Regions from separate parts of the Agrobacterium sp. 16-2014-1-2a genome, predicted to be linked through region 2. Evidence: predicted binding sites of a transcription regulator. Region 2 holds the regulator's gene; the other holds the start of a gene.

Region 1 (10,392 bases), on a different contig from region 2:
CGAGACGACTGCGCACCATACGATGGTGATGGCGACGGCAACGAACTGCGTCCAGAGCTGCGAGGAGATAGAGAAGTCCGCCTTACCCGTGCCGCCAAGCAGCGGAGACGTGAAGATGCCGGTGCCGAGGGCGCCGATGATGCCGCCGATGCCGTGGACACCGAAGACATCAGCTGTGTCGTCGTAGCCGAACTTGTTCTTCACAACCGAGACGAAGAAGTAGCAGATCGGCGAGACGATGAGGCCGAGAACGATAGCGCCCATGGGTCCGACGGAACCGGCCGCAGGCGTTACGGCGACGAGGCCGGCGATCATGCCCGAAGCTGCGCCCAGCATGGAAGCCTTGCCGCGGGTGAAGCTTTCAACCAGCGACCAGGAAACGATGGCTGCTGCAGTGGCGAGGAAGGTGTTCATGGTTGCAAGAACCGCACCGCCAGATGCTTCGAGGTTGGAGCCGGCGTTGAAGCCGAACCAGCCGAACCACAGCATGGCTGCGCCAACCAGCGTCAGCGTCATGGAGTGCGGGGCCATCATGTCCTTGCCGAAGCCGGTACGCTTGCCAACCATGATCGCGCCGATCAAGCCAGCGATACCGGCATTGATGTGGACGACGGTGCCGCCGGCGAAGTCGAGAGCGCCCATGCCGAAGATCAGGCCGTTCGCGTCCCAGACCATGTGAGCGATCGGGAAGTAGACGAAGGTGGCCCACAGGATGGTGAACAGGATGACTGCCGAGAACTTCACGCGTTCCGCGAATGCACCGATGATCAGCGCGGGCGTGATGGCCGCAAAGGTCATCTGGAAGGCGATGAAGGTGTATTCGTAGATCACGACGCCCTGGGAGAAGGTTGCCGAGGTGCTGTCAAGCGAAACGCCGGACAGGAACAGCTTGCCGAAACCGCCGAAATACGGGCCGGTGCCGCCGCCGAAGGCGAAGGAGTAACCGTAGATTACCCATACGAGCATCATGACCGCGCCGATGACCGTGCACTGCATGAGAACGGAGAGCATGTTCTTGGTGCGCACGAGGCCGCCATAAAACAGGGCCAGACCCGGAATGATCATGAAAAGCACGAGGATCGTCGCGACATACATGAATGCGGTATCGGCTTTTTCCGGAACGGGGGCCGCCGCTGCTACTGCCGGCGCGGCATCCTGCGCAAAGGCGATTGCCGGGGCCATCAGGGCTGCCACACCGGCACCCAGTTTGCCGAGCGTTGAAAACTTGTTGAGTTGCATAGCTAGAAAACTCCCTGTCAGCCGTGCTTCAAAGCGCTTCTGTGTTGGTTTCGCCGGTACGGATGCGCACGGCCTGTTCGATAGAGTAGACGAAGATCTTGCCGTCACCGATCTGCCCGGTTTTTGCAGCCGACGCGATTGCCTCGACAGCCTTGTCGACGACGTCTGATGCAACCGCGATCTCGATCTTCAGTTTGGGAAGAAAGCTCACCGCATATTCCGTGCCGCGATAAATCTCGGTATGTCCCTTCTGGCGTCCGTAACCCTTTACCTCGGTCACGGTCAGGCCTTGGATGCCGACGCCGGTGAGCGCTTCGCGCACTTCATCCAGCTTGAACGGCTTGATAATGGCCATCACAATTTTCATCTGGTTTCCCATCCTTTGTTTGTCCTCGGCACGGAGCCGACTCTCCTCGCGCTGGCAGATCAGTAACAGCGACTACGGACATACATTCAAGGGGCGTGCCAGTTTTGATGCGGCCTCTAAGTTATTGAAATATAGAAATTATATGACAGGCGTCTGAAAAACGGGCATTGGGTGGCGCAATTTTCGTCTATTAAATGTGCGATTTTTTAAAAAAGCGCATTATTTAAGCATTTGCCCTTTTGCGGATCAAACCTTCCTGTGCGACGGAGGCGATCAGTTCACCCTGTCTGGTGAAAATATTGCCACGGGTCAAACCGCGTGCTCCCGAGGCGCTGGGGCTGTCCTGCGTGTAGAGCAGCCAGTCGTCCAGCCGGCAGGGACGGTGGAACCACATGGCGTGATCGAGGCTCGCCACCTGAATGGCCGGATCAAAGATCGTCGTTCCGTGGGCATAGAGCGACGTGTCGAGCAACGTCATATCCGAGAGATAAGCGAGAATGGCTGACTGGAAACGTGGATCGTCCGGCACATCGCCGACAGCGCGAACCCAGATATCCTGCTGCGGTTCCAGCTTTTCCTTCGAAATATAGTGGGTCAGCGAAACCGGCCGGATCTCTATCGGGCGCTTGTTGCTCCAGTATTTTCGGATCGAAGCGGGTGCGTTGGCGAGGAAGGCCGCCTGCATCTCATCTTCACTCATCAGCCTTTCGGGCGGCGTCACATCCGGCATTCTTATCTGATGATCGAAGCCGTCCTCGACGATCTGGAACGACGCCGACATGGAGAAGATCGCCTTGCCATGCTGGATGGCGACCACGCGCCGGGTGCAGAAGCTTGCACCGTCGCGAATGCGTTCCACCTGGTAGAGGATGGGCACCAGCGGGTCGCCGGGGCGCATGAAATAGGAATGCAGTGAATGAACGAAACGGTCGTCATCCACGGTTCGTTGAGCTGCGATCAATGCCTGCGCGATGACCTGGCCGCCGAAAACGCGCTGCCAGCCGATTTGCGGGCTTTCACCCCGAAACAGGTTTTCTTCCAGCTTCTCGAGATCGAGTGTGGAGATCAGATTGGCCATCGGATCTGACGTTTGCGAGGGATGCGACATTTTTTCGGCCTGCTCCGGCTGTAGGAAGACGTCACATGGTCTATAGTGCGCCGATGATGCGTGCACAAGATTTGAGGAGAAGCGCGATGCTGGACGTGGTGGTGGCAGGCGGCGGTTATGTCGGCCTTTCCGTTGCTGTCGCAATTAAGCAGGCAGCCGGACATCTTAATGTGCAGGTGGTTGAAGCCGCTCCCGAGGATGTCTGGAAGAAGGACGTCCGCGCCTCCGCCATTATCGCGGCGGCCACGCGTATGCTCGACGTTTTCGGCATATGGAACGAGATCGAGCCGGAGGCCCAGCCGATCCACAAGATGATCGTCACCGATTCGAAGACCGCCGATCCGGTTCGCCCGGTGTTTTTGACATTTGACGGCGCGGTGGAGGAGGGCAGGCCCTTCGCTCATATGGTCCCGAATGTCGCGATGGTGGGTGCGCTGCGAGGCCTGTGTGAGCGCCTCGGCGTCGAAATCCGCCATGGTCTCAGTGTTTCCGGCTTTTCCGCCGGCCCGCAATCGACGGCTATTTCACTTTCCGACGGCTCGTCGCTTGAGGCGCGACTGCTCATAGCCTGCGATGGGGTCCGCTCGGCTTTGCGGGATATGGCAGGAATAAAAACCGTGCACTGGAATTACGATCAGTCCGGGATCGTCACCACCGTTGAACACGAGCGGCCGCATGAGGGCTGCGCGGAGGAACATTTTCTGCCGTCGGGGCCTTTCGCCGTGCTTCCCTTGAAAGGGAACCGCTCCTCGCTTGTCTGGACCGAACGTACGGCCGATGCCGACAGGCTGGTTGCTGCCGACGATCTGGTGTTCGAGGAGGAACTTGAACGCCGGTTCGGCCACAAGCTCGGTCCGGTCTGTCCCGTCGGTCCCCGTCGCGCCTTTCCACTGGGCTTGACGTTGGCGCGTTCCTTCGTCGCGCCACGTTTTGCACTTGCCGGCGATGCGGCGCATGGAATTCACCCGATTTCCGGTCAGGGCCTCAATCTCGGCTTCAAGGATGTTGCGGCACTGGCCGAAACCGTGGTCGAGGCCGACCGTCTCGGCATTGATATCGGCTCTCTCAACGTTCTCGACCGTTACCAGTCCTGGCGGCGTTTCGACACGTTGCGGATGGGCGTGACGACGGATGTGCTGAACCGGCTTTTCTCCAATGATGTCGGTCCCATTCGCGTCATGCGTGATTTCGGTCTGGGTGTGGTCGATCGTTTGCCGGGTCTGAAATCCTATTTCATCGGTCAGGCTGCCGGCACGACAGATGCGGGCGCGCCGCGCCTGCTTGCCGGCGAGGCGCTCTGATACTGCCGTTCCTGCCTGTGCCGGAGCGGCTTTCCAGCGATTGCCGCTTGACAGTCGATTCCGGTGTTTTCCGCCGGAAGCCGGTGCCGCAAAGCTGAATCCGGACAAGGACTTACCCGGATTCACAATCTGGTATAGGGCAGGCATCTGCCAACCAGATGTTGCGGAGAACAAAAGCTGAATCCATTGGAGTCAGCGATTCGTATTCGATTCGTTCGCAGACTGTTCCGTATCCGAATCAATTCCGGTTTCGCCGGATTCTTTTTAATATTTCAAGTATCTGAATCAAAAAGGAAAATTCCGGCGGGGAAGGACCTGTTACCACTTTGCGGACAAGGCCTATTGCCTTTGTCGGCGGGCGTTGCCATGTGTGTTGCGTGTGCGGCCCGTATCAGTGAATGGCGGGCGGTACAGCAAGCAGATGAAGTCGATTCACGGATAGTACGTTGAATTTTCGCCCCATGATCCTGAGCGGCCGCGGTGTCACGGCCGTTCTCGGCCCCACCAATACCGGCAAGACCCATTACGCCATCGAGCGCATGGTGGCACATGGCAACGGTGTCATCGGCCTTCCGCTGCGCCTTCTGGCGCGTGAGGTCTATACCCGTCTTGTCGAAAAGGTGGGCGCGCCGAATGTGGCGCTGATAACCGGCGAAGAAAAGATCGCCCCTCCTAAAGCCAAATATTCCGTCTGCACGGTGGAAGCCATGCCGCGCGAGACAACGGCCGCATTCGTCGCCATCGATGAAGTGCAGCTGGCCGGTGATCTGGAGCGCGGGCATATCTTTACCGACCGCGTGCTGCATCTGCGCGGGCGGGAGGAAACGCTGCTTCTGGGTGCGGGCACGATGCGCCCGATCCTCGAAAAGCTGCTGCCGGGAATTACCGTGGTCGAACGTCCGCGCCTGTCGCAGCTTTTTTATGCGGGCCAGAAGAAGATAACCCGCCTGCCGCAACGCACGGCAATCGTCGCCTTTTCGGCGGAAGAGGTCTATGCCATTGCCGAGCTGGTGCGTCGCCAGCGTGGTGGCGCAGCCGTTGTGATGGGCGCGCTTTCGCCGCGTACGCGCAACGCCCAGGTGGGGCTCTACCAGTCCGGCGACGTCGAATATCTCGTGGCGACTGATGCCATCGGCATGGGTCTCAACCTCGATGTCGATCATGTCGCCTTTGCGCAGGACCGCAAGTTCGACGGCTATCAGTTCCGCAATCTCAATCCGGGCGAGATCGGCCAGATCGCCGGCCGCGCCGGCCGCCATCTTCGCGATGGCACCTTTGGCGTGACGGGGCGCGTCGATCCATTTGACGACGAGTTGGTGGAGCGTATCGAAACCCATCAGTTCGACTCGGTGAAGGTGCTGCAATGGCGGACGAAAAATTTCGATTTTTCCTCCATCACCAATCTGCGTCTGAGCCTCGAAGCCGCCCCGGCGATCCAGGGACTGTCACGGGCCTTGCCGGCGATCGACCAGCAGGCGCTCGAATATCTGTCGCGCTACCCTGAAATCATCGACGTGGCGACGACGGAGGCGCGGGTGGAAAAACTCTGGGAGGCCTGCGCGCTTCCGGATTATCGCCGTATTGCGCCCGCTCAACATGCTGATCTGATCTCAACGCTCTATTTCGATCTGGTAAAACGTGGCACGGTGAATGAAGATTTCATGGGCGAACAGGTGCGCCGCGCCGATCGTACCGATGGAGAGATCGATACCTTGTCTGCAAGGATTGCGCAGATCAGAACATGGACTTATGTATCGAACCGCCCAGGATGGCTTGCCGATCCGACACACTGGCAAGAAAAGACGCGGGAAATCGAAGATCGATTGTCCGATGCTCTACATGAAAGGTTGACGAAACGCTTTGTTGATCGCAGGACATCTGTGCTCATGAGGCGCCTGAGAGAGAATGCGATGCTTGAAGCTGAAATCAGTGTAAATGGTGATGTCTTCGTAGAAGGACATCACGTCGGCCAGTTGGCCGGGTTCCGGTTCACGCCGGTGCCGGGAATGGAAGGGCCGGATCAGAAGGCCGTGCAGGCTGCTGCGCAGAAGGCGCTCGCGCTCGAATACGAGGCGCGTGCCGCGCGTCTGCACGCCAGCGGAAACGGTGATCTCGCTTTGAGCTCCGATGGTCTGGTTCGCTGGTTGGGCGAACCGGTGGCCCGCCTTTCGGCAGGCGACAATATCATGAAGCCGCGCGTGATCCTCTTTGCCGACGAGCAGTTGAGCGGCAATGCCCGCGATCATGCGCTGGCGCGCGTCGAACGTTTCGTCAATCATCAGATTGCGACCGTGCTGAAGCCGCTGGACGATATTTCGCGCGCCGAAGACCTTCAGGGTCTGGCGAAGGGGCTGGCGTTCCAGCTGGTCGAAAATCTCGGTGTCCTGTTCCGCCGTGACGTCACCGAAGACGTGAAGTCGCTGGATCAGGATGCGCGTGCCTCCATGCGCCGCTACGGCGTGCGTTTCGGCGCCTATCACGTCTTCCTGCCCGCGCTTCTCAAGCCCGCTCCGGCGGAGCTTGTCACGCTGCTCTGGGCGCTGAAGAACGATGGTCTCGGCAAGCCGGGTTACGGCGATCTCATTCCGGTGCTGGCCGCCGGTCGCACCTCTGTCGTGACGGACCCGACCTTCGAGCGGATGTTCTACAAGCTCGCCGGTTTCCGTTTCCTCGGAAAGCGCGCCGTGCGTATCGACATTCTCGAGCGTCTGGCCGATCTCATCCGTCCGCTGTTGCAGTGGAAGCCCGGTCAGCAGCCGCGTCCGGAAGGCGCTTATGACGGCCGCCGTTTCACGACGACGACCGCAATGCTTTCCATTCTCGGCGCAACGCTCGACGACATGGAAGAAATCCTCAAGGGTCTCGGTTATCGTGCCGATCAGGTAACGGCGGAAGAGGCGCAGGCCTTCCTCGCCAACCAGACCGGTGCTGCCGCTCCGGCCGCTTCTGAAGCGGTGACGGAAGACGAGAGCGCAGAGACCGAACACGAGGAACCGGCTTCGGAAGAGCAGGTTCCCGAGACGACGACTGTCGAAGCTGCTGAAGAAGCGCCGGTTGCGGAAGCTGTGGGCCAAGAGGCTGCTGTTAGCGAGGCTGCGCCGACGGAAAGCGCCGAGGCTGCCGAGCCGAAGCCTGTTCTTCTTTGGCGTCCGGGTGGTCGCAACGAAAACCAGCGTGGTGAAAACCGTCGTCCCGGCAATCGCGGTCAAGGCCGTGGCGAGGGTCGCGATCAGGCGCCACGCGAACAGGGTGAACGTCGTGGCGAAGGCCGTCGCGATAATCGTGACGGAGCAAATCGCGAGGCTGCCAATCGTGGCGGTGACGGCGAGCGCAAGCGTGATGGCGGACGTCCCGACCGTGGCAACAACCGCAATAATGATCGTCAGGATCGCGGGGAGCGCAAGGACAGGCCGGACCGCAATGACCGTGGCGGGAAACCGCAGGGTCAGCAGCGTTTCGAAGCCAAGCCGCCGCGTAAGGAAAAGCCGATCGATCCGGATTCGCCCTTCGCCAAGCTTGCTGCTCTCAAGGAGCAGCTGAAGAAGTAAGCTATGGGGAGCAACGAACAGCCACTCGAAAGCACGCGCCAGCGTCTGGACAAGTGGCTGTTCTTTGCCCGCATGGCCAAATCCCGTTCACTTGCCCAGAGCTACATTCAGTCGGGCAAGGTCAAGGTCAACGGTGTCTCCATTCGCCAGCCCAGCTATCTGGTAAAGGCTGGTGACAGGCTCGATATCGGTTTCGAGCGCATGGACAAGGTGCTTGTCGTCAAATCCGGGGGCGAGCGGCGCGGGCCCTATGAAGAGGCCAAACTTCTCTACGACGATCTGACGCCGCCGCGCGAGCCTTCCGACAGGCTGAGCCCGCTGGAGCAGGCGATACGTCAGCCGGGAAGCGGTCGCCCCACCAAAAAAGAGCGCAGGGCGCTCGACAGGTTCCTGTCGGACAGCGACGGAAACAAAGAATAGAATAAACCTTCAAGTCTTAGCGGTTTTTCAGAATTGTTTATCCTTGCTATCTGAAGGCAAAGGCATTACCTCACTTGCAAAATTGCGCTGTCTGAATTCCGGGCGACGGCTTGTGTTCCGAAGCCCACAGACCCGGCCTGCATATTCTGGAGTTCATCATGACATATGTCGTGACCGACAATTGCATCCGCTGCAAATACACCGATTGCGTTGAAGTCTGCCCTGTCGACTGCTTTTACGAGGGTGAAAATTTCCTCGCTATCAATCCTGACGAATGCATCGATTGTGGTGTGTGCGAACCGGAATGTCCTGCCGAAGCGATCAAGCCTGACACTGAGCCGGGTCTCGACAAGTGGCTGAAGCTGAATACGGAATATGCGGCGATCTGGCCGAATATCACCATCAAGCGCGACCCCTTGCCGGAAGCCAAGGAAATGGATGGCGTGACAGGCAAGCTCGAGCTTTATTTCTCTGCCGAGCCGGGTAAGGGCGACTGAGTTCTCAACGACTGGTGTCCTTGGTATCATGATTTTAAAAGCCCTCGCAGCGTCAGCGTGAGGGCTTTTTGCCGATCTTCAGCGAGTTATCCGCCGCGGCCTGATTGCAATGTGGTCGATAGCAGGGTCAAAAGCGCCACGCTGTCTTCCAGGCTTTGGCGCTGGCGGCTTTGCAATATGGCCGCTTGCAGGCGGTTCATCTCACGGGCGATCGCCGCTGGCTGCCAGGTTCGCAACGCCCTTTCGATAACCGGTTTCCTGCGAAAATGGATGTGGCGTCCAAGCGTTTGCATGACCTGCCCGGCCTGCTGCTTTTTCTCATCCATTTCGGCGCGCATCTGATCCAGCAACTGAAATTGCTTGAGGCATCCCTGAAGCACGAGAAAGATCGGCGTCTTCGACGAGACGATCTTCTGGGTCGCGTGGAAAAAGGCGTTTCTGTCGCCCTTCAGGATGGCATCGACGGCGTCGTCAGCCGAAACCGTGCTGGCATCGCCGATGATTGCCAGCACATCATCTTCCTCGATCACCTCTGCGCCACGGCAATAGAGCGCAAGCTTGCGGATCTCGTTGCGCGAGGCAATCCGGTCGCCGCCCAACTGCTCGATCAGCCTCTGCCGTGCGGCAGGGGCAATGCGCAGATTGTCGGCAGACAGTTCCTGATCGATCAACGCATTCAACGAACGGGCGTCATCCGCATAACACGGGATTGCTGCGATAGAGCGAGCGGGTTCTGCGATCTTGCGCAGGCCCGTGCCTTTTTTAATGTCGCCGGCCTCGATGATGAGGAAGCTGGCTTCGGGCGGCGTCTCAGCCAGAATCTGGAGAGCATCCACCAGCGCCTTTTCAGCCGAGGCACTTTTGATCCAGACGAGTTTTTCGCCGCCGAAAAGGCCGATGGCGTTCACTTCGTCGAGAAGGCGGCCGGGATCGCCCTGCAGGTCGGATGCGCTCAGCTTCAACGATGCAAAGGCGTCATCCGGGTCAATGCCGGTCTTTTTGGCGATGAGGTTGGCCCGCTCCGACACGAGGCCGCGATCCGGGCCGTAGAGCACGAAAACGCGAAAGCGCTCCGCCGGATTTTCGGCGAAGCGCTCAAATTCATGCGATTTTATCTCTGCCACGGCCGCCGCTCTCAGCGGCCAAGGGTGGCAGCGATATCGGTACGGATGATTTCAGCCAGTTCCCGGGCCGCACGGTTTTCTGCGTCGCGGATCGCCCTGATCTTGGCGAATTCCTGCTGTGGCAGATCCACCTGCGCCGTTACGCTACGCCGCGCGGAGCGCAGGATCTGGCCGTCGGAAATACGCGTCAGGACGTAATTACCGTTCATCACAACACGGCCTGGGTAAGGGCCGTTATAATTGCTGTTGGTACGGGTCGTCAGATCGTAGTTCTCGACTTCCGTGGACGTGGCGCTCGAGCTTACGGATAACTTGACGTTGTACTGAGCCGTAGCCGGTTCACCCGCACCGCCGGACACCAGGAAGATCAGCTGATTGCGCACTTCCTGCGTTATGCGGTCGCCGGCATTCGAGATGCTGACAGCCGCCAGTCTCTCCTTGGTTCCGGAAGCCTCGCCGTAAAGCGGGCGGACCTGGCAGCCTGCCAGAAGACCGGCCATCATCACGACGGAAACTGCTGCCGCAACGCGGCTCCATCTCGAAAAAACGTCAGACAACAATGTTCACAATCCTCTGCGGAACCACGATGACTTTTTTGGGCTCGCCACCGGCAAGAATGGATTTGACGGCATCCAGCGCAAGGGCAGCCGCTCGGACCGCATCTTGATCCGCATCGCGCGCGATTGTCAATTCGCCGCGCTTCTTGCCGTTGACCTGAACAGGCATGACCACATCGTTTTCCTCGACCAGCGAGGGTACAAAAGTTGGCCACGGCGTCTGGGCGACGA
Region 2 (10,392 bases):
TTCCCGGCTTAACGCTTGGAAACCGGAACGTAGTCACGCTTGCCGGCGCCCGTGTAGAGCTGGCGCGGACGGCCGATGCGCTGCTGCGGATCCTCGATCATTTCGTTCCACTGCGCGATCCAGCCGACGGTGCGGGCCAGTGCGAACAGCACGGTAAACATGGTCGTGGGGAAGCCAAGCGCCTTCAGCGTGATACCCGAATAGAAGTCGACGTTCGGGTACAGCTTCTTCTCGACGAAATAAGGATCGGAAAGAGCGATCTTTTCGAGTTCGAGCGCGACCTGCATGATCGGATCGTCGGAGTTGCCGGTGGCTTCCAGCACTTCGTACATCGTCTTCTGCATGATCTTGGCGCGCGGGTCGTAGTTTTTGTACACGCGGTGGCCAAAGCCCATCAGGCGGAACGGATCGTTCTTGTCCTTGGCGCGTGCAATATATTCCGGAATGCGGTCAACCGTGCCGATTTCGTTGAGCATGTTGAGCGCCGCTTCGTTGGCGCCGCCATGTGCCGGACCCCAGAGGCAGGCGATGCCCGCTGCAATACAGGCGAACGGGTTTGCACCCGACGAACCGGCAAGACGCACCGTGGAGGTGGAAGCGTTCTGCTCGTGATCCGCATGCAGGATGAAGATGCGGTCCATGGCGCGAGCCAGAACCGGATCGACCTTGTACTCTTCGCAAGGCACGGCAAAGCACATGTGCAGGAAGTTGGAAGCGTAATCGAGGTCGTTCTTCGGGTAAACGAAGGGCTGGCCGATATGGTACTTGTAGGCCATGGCGGCGATCGTCGGCATTTTCGCGATCATCCGCAGCGAAGCGACCATGCGCTGGTGCGGATCCGTAATGTCCGTCGAGTCGTGATAGAAGGCCGAGAGCGCGCCGACCGTGCCGCACATGACAGCCATCGGATGTGCGTCGCGACGGTAGCCGGTGAAAAAGCGGCTCATCTGCTCGTGCACCATGGTGTGGCGCGTGACGCGGGTGTCGAAGTCCTTCTTCTGCGCAGCCGTCGGCAATTCGCCGTAAAGCAGCAGATAGCAGGTTTCCAGGAAGTCGCCCTGTTCGGCAAGCTGCTCGATCGGGAAGCCGCGGTGCAGAAGAACGCCTTCGTCACCATCGATATAGGTGATCTTGGATTCGCAGGAGGCTGTCGAGGTGAAGCCGGGGTCGTAGGTGAAGGAGCCCGTGTGCTTGTACAGCGTGGCGATATCGACGACGCTTGGTCCAATCGTGCCTTCCCTGACCGGGAGTTCGACCTGTTTTTCGCCAAGTGTCACTGTAGCGCTTTTTTCCGTCATACTGATCCTCCGAAAACATGCGGGTGGGGGCGTTGAGATACGCCCCGCGGTTAAGCGTCTACCGATTAGCTATATGATCCTTGCGCGGATGCCAAGCTATCCAAAGGTCAAATTGTGCATTGCGGCAAACGCAATCGCGTTGCTTCAGGCTTTCCCGGCAGCAGCAATTCAATCTCGGTCAACGCATCGTTAAAGTAAAGGATTGCAATCCCCAGCGCTGGTCTGCAAACCTGTTTTTGGTGCGGCAAGGGGCGGTGGGGATTGCTCGGTCAAGGGGAAAAACAGCATTTCGAATATGCTAAAACGATGCAGGGAGACTTGCCCGGCACACGGGAAATTCTGTTTCCTCTCCGCCGAAGCAGTGATGCGACAACATATGACACTCCCGCCATTATTCCCGAGATTAACCGCAACACTACCTTGGCCGAAAAAATCGCCACGTGCCTGGCCGAGGAGCGCGCATTCGGCCACGATTTTCTTTTCATTCCCGTTTCCATCGGCTGCGGCGCGGTATTTTGGTTTTCTCTAGATGCCACGCCTTCCCCGGTCATTTTGATTGCCACATTTCTTTTTGTCGCCGTTCTGGCGCTCTTTGTGAGATATAAAGCTGGCATTGCGGCGGCGGTTTGCGGCCCTTTCGCTTTTCTATTGCTCGGCATGCTTCTGGCCGATTTAGAAACCCGACGGGCAGGGACCGTGGTGCTGGATACCCCCGTCACCACCACCATCACCGGCACCGTGGCGCGCCGGGAGGTCGATGCACGCGGCTACTGGCGATATGTCGTCGATCTGACCGCAACAGCGGACCCGACATTGTCGCGTCCGCCGCAGAGGATATCGGTGCTTTCGCGTGGCGGAGGCGAGCCGATCGCACTCGGCGCAACCCTTCGCGGCAAGGTCCGCCTCTCGCCGCCATCCGGCCCGGCCTTGCCGGGACTGAACGACTTCGCCTTCACGTCCTATTTCAAAGGCATAGGCGCGACCGGTTTCTTTTATAAATCACCGGATGCGCTTGTATCACCCGTTGGTGACGCAAGGCCTGACAAGGGTTGGTTGGAATGGGCCGATATGCGGCTTTACGGCCTTCGCAGCGCAATTGCCGAACGCATCCGCACCACCATCGGCGGTGATGCCGGAGCCTTCGCCGCCTCCATCATCACCGATGAGAGACAGGCTATATCGGCGGAGACGATGGAGGCGTTGCGGCTCTCCGGCCTTGCCCATATCGTTGCCATATCCGGGCTCAACATGGCACTGGCCTCCGGCATATTCTTTGTTGGCTTGAGACTGGCTTTCAGCCTGTTTCCCGCCTTTGCGCAGCGCTGGCCGGTCAAGAAGATCGCGGCTTTCGCGGCACTGCTGATGACGCTCGCCTATTATCTGATTTCCGGTTTCGCCGTTTCCGCCGAGCGCGCCTGGCTGATGATGTCTGTGATGCTGATTGCGGTCCTTTTCGATCAGCCATCACTCAGCCTCAGAAACGTTGCCATTTCCGCCCTGATCATTCTGGCTTTCTCGCCCTCGGAAATCATGGGTCCCAGTTTTCAGATGTCATTTGCGGCCACCATAGCGCTTGTTTCCGCCTATGCCTTCTGGAGCCGTTGGCGCACGGACCGCGAACGGCTGTTCATCGGGCGCAAGCCCGCATGGCTGAAGGTGGCGGAAATGATGGGCGCGGTCATTGGCGGCGTTATCACGACGTCGTTGATCGGGGGCCTTTCGACGGCGATCTATTCGGCCGAACATTTTCACCGTGTCACCACCTATGGACTGTTCGCCAATCTGGCTGCAATGCCGCTCATGTCACTGATCGTCATGCCATTCGCTCTTATCGCCATGCTGCTGCTGCCCTTCGGGCTCGATGCGCCGTTCCTGAAGATCATGGGTTATGGCATGGCACTCGTCATCGAGGTTGCAAACGAGGTGGCCTCCTGGGGCGGCAGCGCAGCGACGGGGCGTCCGCATGGATGGTTTATCGGTTTGGCTTCGGTGGGTTTCCTGCTGCTGACATTGCTGCGAAGCAAGCTTGCGCTTCTTGGCATCCCGTTTCTGCTCTTCGCCTTCGGCGTGTCGGCAGTTACGGCCTATCGTGATCTGCCGGATCTATTGATTCACGAGGACGGCGACTTGGTAGCACTCCTGGAGGACGGCAAGGTCTCAACCACAAAAGCCCGTCCGCAGGGCTTCGTTTACGGACAGTGGCAAAGGGCGCTGCTGCTGCCGGAAAAAACCGTGCCGCCAGATTTTATAAATGGTGAGAGCATGGCAAATAATGCTGGTTCTGACTCGAGATCGAAACTGTCGCCGGAAGACATGGCTGTGGTGGTACGCGAGATGACGGCGGCGCTCAAAGGCGCCAAAGCTGGCGTCTTCACCTGCAGGAAAGACATATGGTGCGTAGCGAGCGCCGCAAGCGGAGAGTGGGTCGTCGTTCTGAAAGATGGCCGCTTCGCCGGAAAAGCCTGCGATATTGCCGATATCGTCGTTGTTTCCCGCAGAACCTCTTTTTCGCAGTGCCGCTCGGGTGCACTCCTGCTCAGCCGTGACATCTTGCGGCGTCTCGGTTCTGTGGAAATAGATTTTGCTGACAAGAGGGAGGAGGGTGTGGTGAGCGGGCTGCGCGCCGCAATCGCCGGAACGGACAGGCCCTGGAGCCAGCACCGTTATTACGACTGGAAAAGCGGACGTTTCGACCGTGATCTGCCGCAGCCCATCATCCGGCTGCTGGCGGCGTCGCAATGACTGCCGCCAGCATGGATCATCGGGCCTTGGCGCGCAAATCTTCAGTCAATTCGCCGATCCCGCCAACTTCCTCTTCATGACCAGCGTCGCGCCAGCTCTCCTTCAAACCGGCCTCGTACCATTCTTGCATGGCAGGCAGGGCGAGCAGCAGGTCGCAATAGGCTTTCGCTGCTGGCGAAAGATCCGCGCTGCCATAGGTCTGGAAACGGAATGCAACCGGGCAGAAGAAAGCATCGACCGCCGTGAACTTTTGACCGGCAAGATATGGCCCGCCGAATTTTGTAAGACCCTCGCTCCACAACGCATCGATCCGCTTTATATCGGCCTTAAGTCCGGCATCGCCGCCCCTGGGTTTGACCCGAATGCCCACCGACATGGGATAGAGATTGCGCAGCGAGGAAAAGCCGGCATGCATCTCACTTGCGGCCGAACGCGACCAGGCCCTCGCATGCTTGTCGCTTGCCCAGACACCCTGGTGTCTTTCGGCAAGATATTCGACGATCGAAAGCGTTTCCCAAACCGTCATACCCTCGTCGACCAGGCAGGGCACCTTGCCCGTCGGCGAAAAGGAGGAGAAAGAGACGCCTTCGCCGAACGGAATGAGCTTTTCATCGAAGGCGATACCGAGCGTGCGCATCAATACCCACGGCCGCAGCGACCATGAAGAATAGTTCTTGTTGGCTATATAAAGATCGTACATGGCGTATCTCCCGGATATGACGCGTATTTCTACACCTGCCAAGCGTTCACGGAATATCGAAAATTATCCATGGCTCCCATAAACGCCGTTGATGAATGGTGATGTGGGGCCGCTGAGAGCGCGCCTTGCGATAAGTCACCCTTTGGTGACGACTAAAACTGACTGTGCAACACGACAGAACAACGTCGCTAAAAAACAGCGGATGGGATCGCTTCGACAATTACAGCGAGCAGCCCATTCGCCACCACGCCTGTAGCGAAACCGAAGCATCTTTATGGAGCAGGAACTCAGTTTAGAAAGGGCAACGCGCATAGGCTGGATGGCGCATATCCTCGTGCACCCGCAAAAGCCCGCCACGTTTGGAAAAAGCCAAACCCAATATAGGCGCCATCTTCACGATGACGCCTATTATAAAGTGAATACGTTCGGTTCGATAAGATCAATGGTAGCGGCGGATCAGCCCCACCAGTTTGCCCTGAATTTTAACCCGGTCGGGCCCGAAGATACGGGTCTCATAGGCTGGGTTTGCCGCCTCGAGCGCAATGGAGGCTCCCTTGCGGCGGAAGCGCTTCAGCGTGGCTTCCTCGTCATCCACCAGAGCCACAACGATGTCCCCGGGATTGGCGGTGTTGCCGTTGCGGATGATGACTGTGTCGCCGTCGAAAATGCCGGCCTCGATCATCGAATCACCCTTGACCTCAAGCGCGTAATGTTCGCCCGTGCCAAGCATGTCTACTGGCACTGCCACATCATGGGTGTTGTTCTGGATGGCGGAAATTGGCACGCCCGCAGCGATGCGGCCCATGACCGGCACGGTGACAGCCCCGCCCAGATCGTTGGCCGGCGTCTTGGGGGCAGGGGCCGGTTCCGGCGTTTTGGGCTTGCCAAGGCTGCCTTCGATAACGCTTGGCGAAAAGCCGCGCTGCGGCCTTGCACCCGGCGTATAAGCCTCGGGCAGCTTGATGACTTCCAGCGCCCGAGCTCTATTTGGTAGCCGACGAATGAACCCGCGCTCTTCGAGAGCGGTTATCAGGCGGTGGATGCCGGATTTCGAAGCAAGATCGAGTGCGTCCTTCATTTCATCGAAGGAGGGCGGCACGCCGGACTCTTTCATTCGTTCATGAATGAAGAGAAGCAATTCCTGCTGTTTGCGCGTGAGCATGAGGAAAACACCCTTTAGAATCGTAGTGGAAGTCGCGAAACAAATACAGAACGAACACTATATGTTCCATATGTGTTCTGCAATCCCCTAAAATTTCGTGAAGGTGCCATCTGTTGCTGTGATGATTTGCCTCATAGCACGCAATTGTGCTTTTGTGCGGTCAAAACCGTCCCGACATGCTCCGGGCGGAAGGCCAGCAGGATACATTTTCATGACGAAACCCTATAGCGTTGACCATCTCGTTTTGCCCGTGGAAGTCATAGGCGTCGCCGTGAAGCGCCTCGTCAGTCTTGGCTTTACGGTTGCGCCGGAGGCTCTGCATCCTTTCGGCACCCAAAATGCCTGCGTATTTTTCGCCGATGGCACCTATCTGGAGCCGCTCGCAATTGCTGATTCGGCTAAATATAATGCGTCAATAGAGAGGGGTGATGTGTTCACCGGCAGGGATGTGGCCTTCCGGCAACGGGACGGGCAGGAGGGTTTTTCGGCTCTTGTCGCCAGGACTGAAGACGCCTTGGTTGACCATGAGCGGTTTCGGGCAGCCGGCCTTTCGGCGGGCGATGTGTTCGAGTTTTCGCGGCCTGTTCGTATGCCGGATGGCTCGCAAGGCGAGGCGGCGTTCCGGCTGGCTTTTGCTGCAAGCGGGGCGGCCGCGGATTTCTTTTTGTTCAGTTGTCAACGGCTTCAAGCCCTTCCGGGCGATCGCACCATGCTGGAGCGCCACGCCAATGGTGTCACCGGCCTGAGTGAAATCGTCCTGTTTTCCGGCGGCAATATGAAGGTGGCGGGCCTGATCGAGACAGTGTTTGGCTGTGAAGGCAAAAGGTCTCCGGGCGGTGATATGGTTTTCGCGACCGGCAATGCCAGCATCAGATTGACCGGAAAACCGCCTTTCGGCGGGCAGACCCTGAATGCTCAGGATGGCAACGAATGCGGATTGCGCGGCGCGGGCATCGTCTTTTCGTCACACGATCTTGCCGTGACAGAGGCGGTGCTTGCTGCTAATGGCGTGTCCTGCGCAAAAGCGGACGGCCGTCTGGTGGTGCCCGCAGCACCCGGTCAGGGTGTTGCCTTCGCCTTCGAGGAAAAATGATGAGCGTTACGAACAATCTTAAAGTCACTGCCGGCGACGGCGCCAGCAAGGTTTCCTTCTCGAATACCGAGCGGTTTTCGCTGATTGCCGGTCCCTGCCAGATGGAAAGCCGCGAACATGCCTTCATGATCGCTGGCGTCCTGAAGGAGCTTTGCGACAAGCTGGGAGTAGGGCTTGTCTACAAGTCTTCTTTCGACAAGGCGAACCGCACTTCGCTTTCCGGAAAACGCGGCATCGGCCTGGATAACGCGATGCAGGTTTTTGCCGATCTCAAAAAGGAATTCGGTTTTCCTCTTCTGACCGACATCCACACGGAAGAGCAATGCGCCATCGTTTCCGAGGTAGTGGACGTGCTGCAGATTCCGGCGTTCCTCAGCCGCCAGACCGATCTTCTCGTTGCTGCCGCCAAAACCGGCCGCGTCATCAACGTCAAGAAAGGCCAGTTTCTGGCGCCCTGGGACATGAAGAACGTGCTTGCCAAGCTCAATGAGAGCGGCAATCCGAATGTGATGTTGTGCGAGCGCGGTGCGTCCTTCGGTTACAACACGCTGGTTTCCGACATGCGCTCTTTGCCGATCATGGCAGCGCTCGGCGCACCTGTCGTGTTCGATGCCACCCATTCGGTGCAGCAACCGGGCGGGCAGGGCGGCTCCACAGGTGGCCAGCGCGAATTCGTCGAGACGTTGGCGCGTGCGGCCGTTGCGGTTGGCGTGGCCGGCCTCTTCATCGAGACGCATGAGGATCCGGACAATGCGCCGTCAGACGGCCCTAACATGGTCCACCTGAAGGACATGCCGAAACTGCTCGAAAAGCTTCTGGCTTTCGACGCGATTACGAAAGCCTGATCGGCTGACCGTGACGGCGGGCACTTTTGTGCCAATCGATTTTAATGGCGGGCGGGCCGTTTCCGCTGCCCACCGTCATTGTAATTTCTTCGCCATCGTCTAAGACAGGCGACGGAAAATATCTGTTCCATTCCCAAGGGAGAGACCATGACTGCCATTACCGATATCATCGCGCGCGAAATTCTCGACAGCCGCGGCAATCCGACCGTTGAAGTCGACGTTTATCTCGAAGACGGCTCCATGGGCCGTGCCGCCGTTCCCTCCGGCGCCTCCACCGGCGCGCATGAGGCGGTTGAGCTGCGCGATGGCGGCAAGCGTTATCTCGGCAAGGGCGTGGAAAAGGCGGTCGAAGCCGTCAATACAGAAATCTTCGACGCGATTGGCGGTTTCGACGCTGAAAACCAGATCCAGATCGATCAGATGATGATCGCGCTCGACGGCACGCCGAACAAGTCGCGCATCGGCGCCAACGCCATCCTCGGCGTGTCGCTCGCCGTTGCGAAGGCTGCCGCTGAAGCCTCCGGCCTGCCGCTTTACCGTTATGTCGGCGGCCCGAACGCGCATCTGCTGCCGGTTCCGATGATGAACATCATCAACGGCGGCGCGCATGCCGATAACCCCATCGACTTCCAGGAATTCATGATCCTGCCGGTCGGTGCAGAAAACATTCGCGAAGCCGTGCGCATGGGCTCCGAAGTCTTCCATACGCTGAAAAAAGAACTGTCCGCACAGGGCCACAACACCAATGTCGGCGATGAGGGCGGTTTTGCACCGGGTCTCGAAAGCGCGCCGGCAGCACTCGATTTCATCATGAAGTCGATCGAAAAGGCTGGCTACCGTCCAGGCGACGACATGTTCATCGGTCTCGACTGTGCGGCGACCGAATTCTTCAAGAACGGCAATTACGTTTATGAAGGCGAAGGCAAGACCCGTTCGCCGATCGAGCAGGCCGAATACCTGGCCGAACTCGTCGCGAAATATCCAATCATCTCCGTTGAAGACGGCATGGCTGAAGACGACTGGGATGGCTGGAAGGCGCTGACCGATCTCATTGGCAACAAGTGCCAGCTGGTGGGCGACGATCTTTTCGTCACCAACTCCGCCCGCCTTCGCGACGGTATCAAGATGGGTGTCGCCAACTCCATCCTCGTCAAGGTCAACCAGATCGGTTCGCTTTCCGAGACGCTGGACGCAGTCGAAACGGCGCACAAGGCAGGTTACACCGCCGTCATGTCGCACCGTTCGGGCGAAACGGAAGATTCCACCATCGCCGATCTCGCGGTCGCAACCAACTGCGGTCAGATCAAGACCGGCTCGCTTGCCCGTTCCGACCGGCTCGCAAAGTACAACCAGCTTATCCGCATTGAAGAAATGCTGGGCCCGCAGGCTGCTTACGCCGGCCGTTCGATCCTGCGCGGATAATCCGCGTTCGGGTTTCGCGATATGGCCCGCCGCCTGGCGGGCCAGTCTCAGGGATGGGCGGTTTATCCGCACTGCTCACTCCCGAGTTGATCCGGGGTTCAGTCAGCCCAGGTCCCTGGGTTGAAAGGACTCTTTTCACGGCGAAGACGCGCTGTGGCTTGATGCCGGATCACGCTCGGCATAACGAACTCTCTCTGATATCGTCGTCATTATTAGCCCGCCTCTGGCGGGCTTTTTTGCGTCTATCAGTCGCCCGGAATTTAAGGTCAACGGATAGTTAAACAATCCGCATTAGTCTCGAGACTCACATTATGCGTTTTAAGGCTTCTCTCCGGCATGTGGACCAGACATCATAAAAAGAGACGATTCGGCCGTTTGATCGTTCCGGCCATTACGATCGCTTTTCTTTCCTATTTCGGGTATCATTCCATCCACGGCGACTTCGGCCTTCAGGCGACGGAGCGGCTGGAGCGGCAGCGTATTGCCAGAACGGCAGAGCTTGCCAAGCTGACGCAGGCGCGCGTTGCGCTGGAGCGGCAGGTCGAATTATTGAGCGACGGTTCTCTCGAACGTGACATGATTGACGAGATTTCCCGTTATCAGTTGAATATGTCCCGTACGGACGAAATTGTCATCATGAATACCTACTTCTAATTAACCGAAATCAAGTTAATTAATGATTTGTGATTTATTCACAGCACTTTAGCATGAATATGTGCCATGCGTTTAAAGCATTGCTGCATGGCATTTTCTTGCATATGGTACGCGCCAATCTATCCATTCAAACGACAACTCAGGGAGGGATGAATGGCGCCGCGAAAAACCGCGTCCGTATCCGGCCGAAAGACAACGGCAAAGGCTGCAGGCGAATTCACCGGTAAGAACAGCCCGGACTTTTCGAAGGAAGAAGAGCTTCACGCCTATCGTGAGATGCTTCTCATCCGTCGCTTCGAGGAAAAGGCCGGTCAGCTTTACGGCATGGGCTTCATCGGTGGTTTCTGTCACCTCTACATCGGTCAGGAAGCCGTTGTTGTCGGCATGCAGATGTCTCAGAAGGAAGGCGATCAGGTCATCACCGCTTACCGTGACCACGGCCATATGTTGGCTCTGGGCATGAGCGCGCGTGGCGT

The links. Region 2 encodes LexA, which represses DNA repair genes until DNA is damaged. Its sites were predicted from a motif close to TGTTCNNNNTGTGTTCNG; they were not measured.
Region 1: ACQZ45_RS17055 (helicase-related protein) is a predicted target of LexA. The motif match lies at 4,228-4,245, and genes of this name have one in related genera.

What each region holds. Positions count from the first base shown of each region.
Region 1 is NZ_JBNWBX010000005.1:231,402-241,793, reverse strand. It holds gene ACQZ45_RS17075 (ammonium transporter) at 1-1,239, opposite strand, end outside; gene ACQZ45_RS17070 (P-II family nitrogen regulator) at 1,268-1,618, opposite strand; gene tesB (acyl-CoA thioesterase II) at 1,830-2,714, opposite strand; gene ACQZ45_RS17060 (ubiquinone biosynthesis hydroxylase) at 2,663-4,015, shown strand; gene ACQZ45_RS17055 (helicase-related protein) at 4,477-7,563, shown strand; gene ACQZ45_RS17050 (RNA-binding S4 domain-containing protein) at 7,567-7,983, shown strand; gene fdxA (ferredoxin FdxA) at 8,142-8,480, shown strand; gene holA (DNA polymerase III subunit delta) at 8,567-9,604, opposite strand; gene lptE (LPS assembly lipoprotein LptE) at 9,616-10,107, opposite strand; gene leuS (leucine--tRNA ligase) at 10,154-10,392, opposite strand, start outside.
Region 2 is NZ_JBNWBX010000001.1:435,346-445,737, reverse strand. It holds gene gltA (citrate synthase) at 9-1,298, opposite strand; gene ACQZ45_RS02200 (ComEC/Rec2 family competence protein) at 1,605-4,040, shown strand; gene ACQZ45_RS02195 (glutathione S-transferase family protein) at 4,057-4,740, opposite strand; gene lexA (transcriptional repressor LexA) at 5,180-5,902, opposite strand; gene ACQZ45_RS02185 (VOC family protein) at 6,114-6,995, shown strand; gene kdsA (3-deoxy-8-phosphooctulonate synthase) at 6,995-7,840, shown strand; gene eno (phosphopyruvate hydratase) at 7,988-9,262, shown strand; gene ACQZ45_RS02170 (FtsB family cell division protein) at 9,599-9,916, shown strand; gene pdhA (pyruvate dehydrogenase (acetyl-transferring) E1 component subunit alpha) at 10,070-10,392, shown strand, end outside.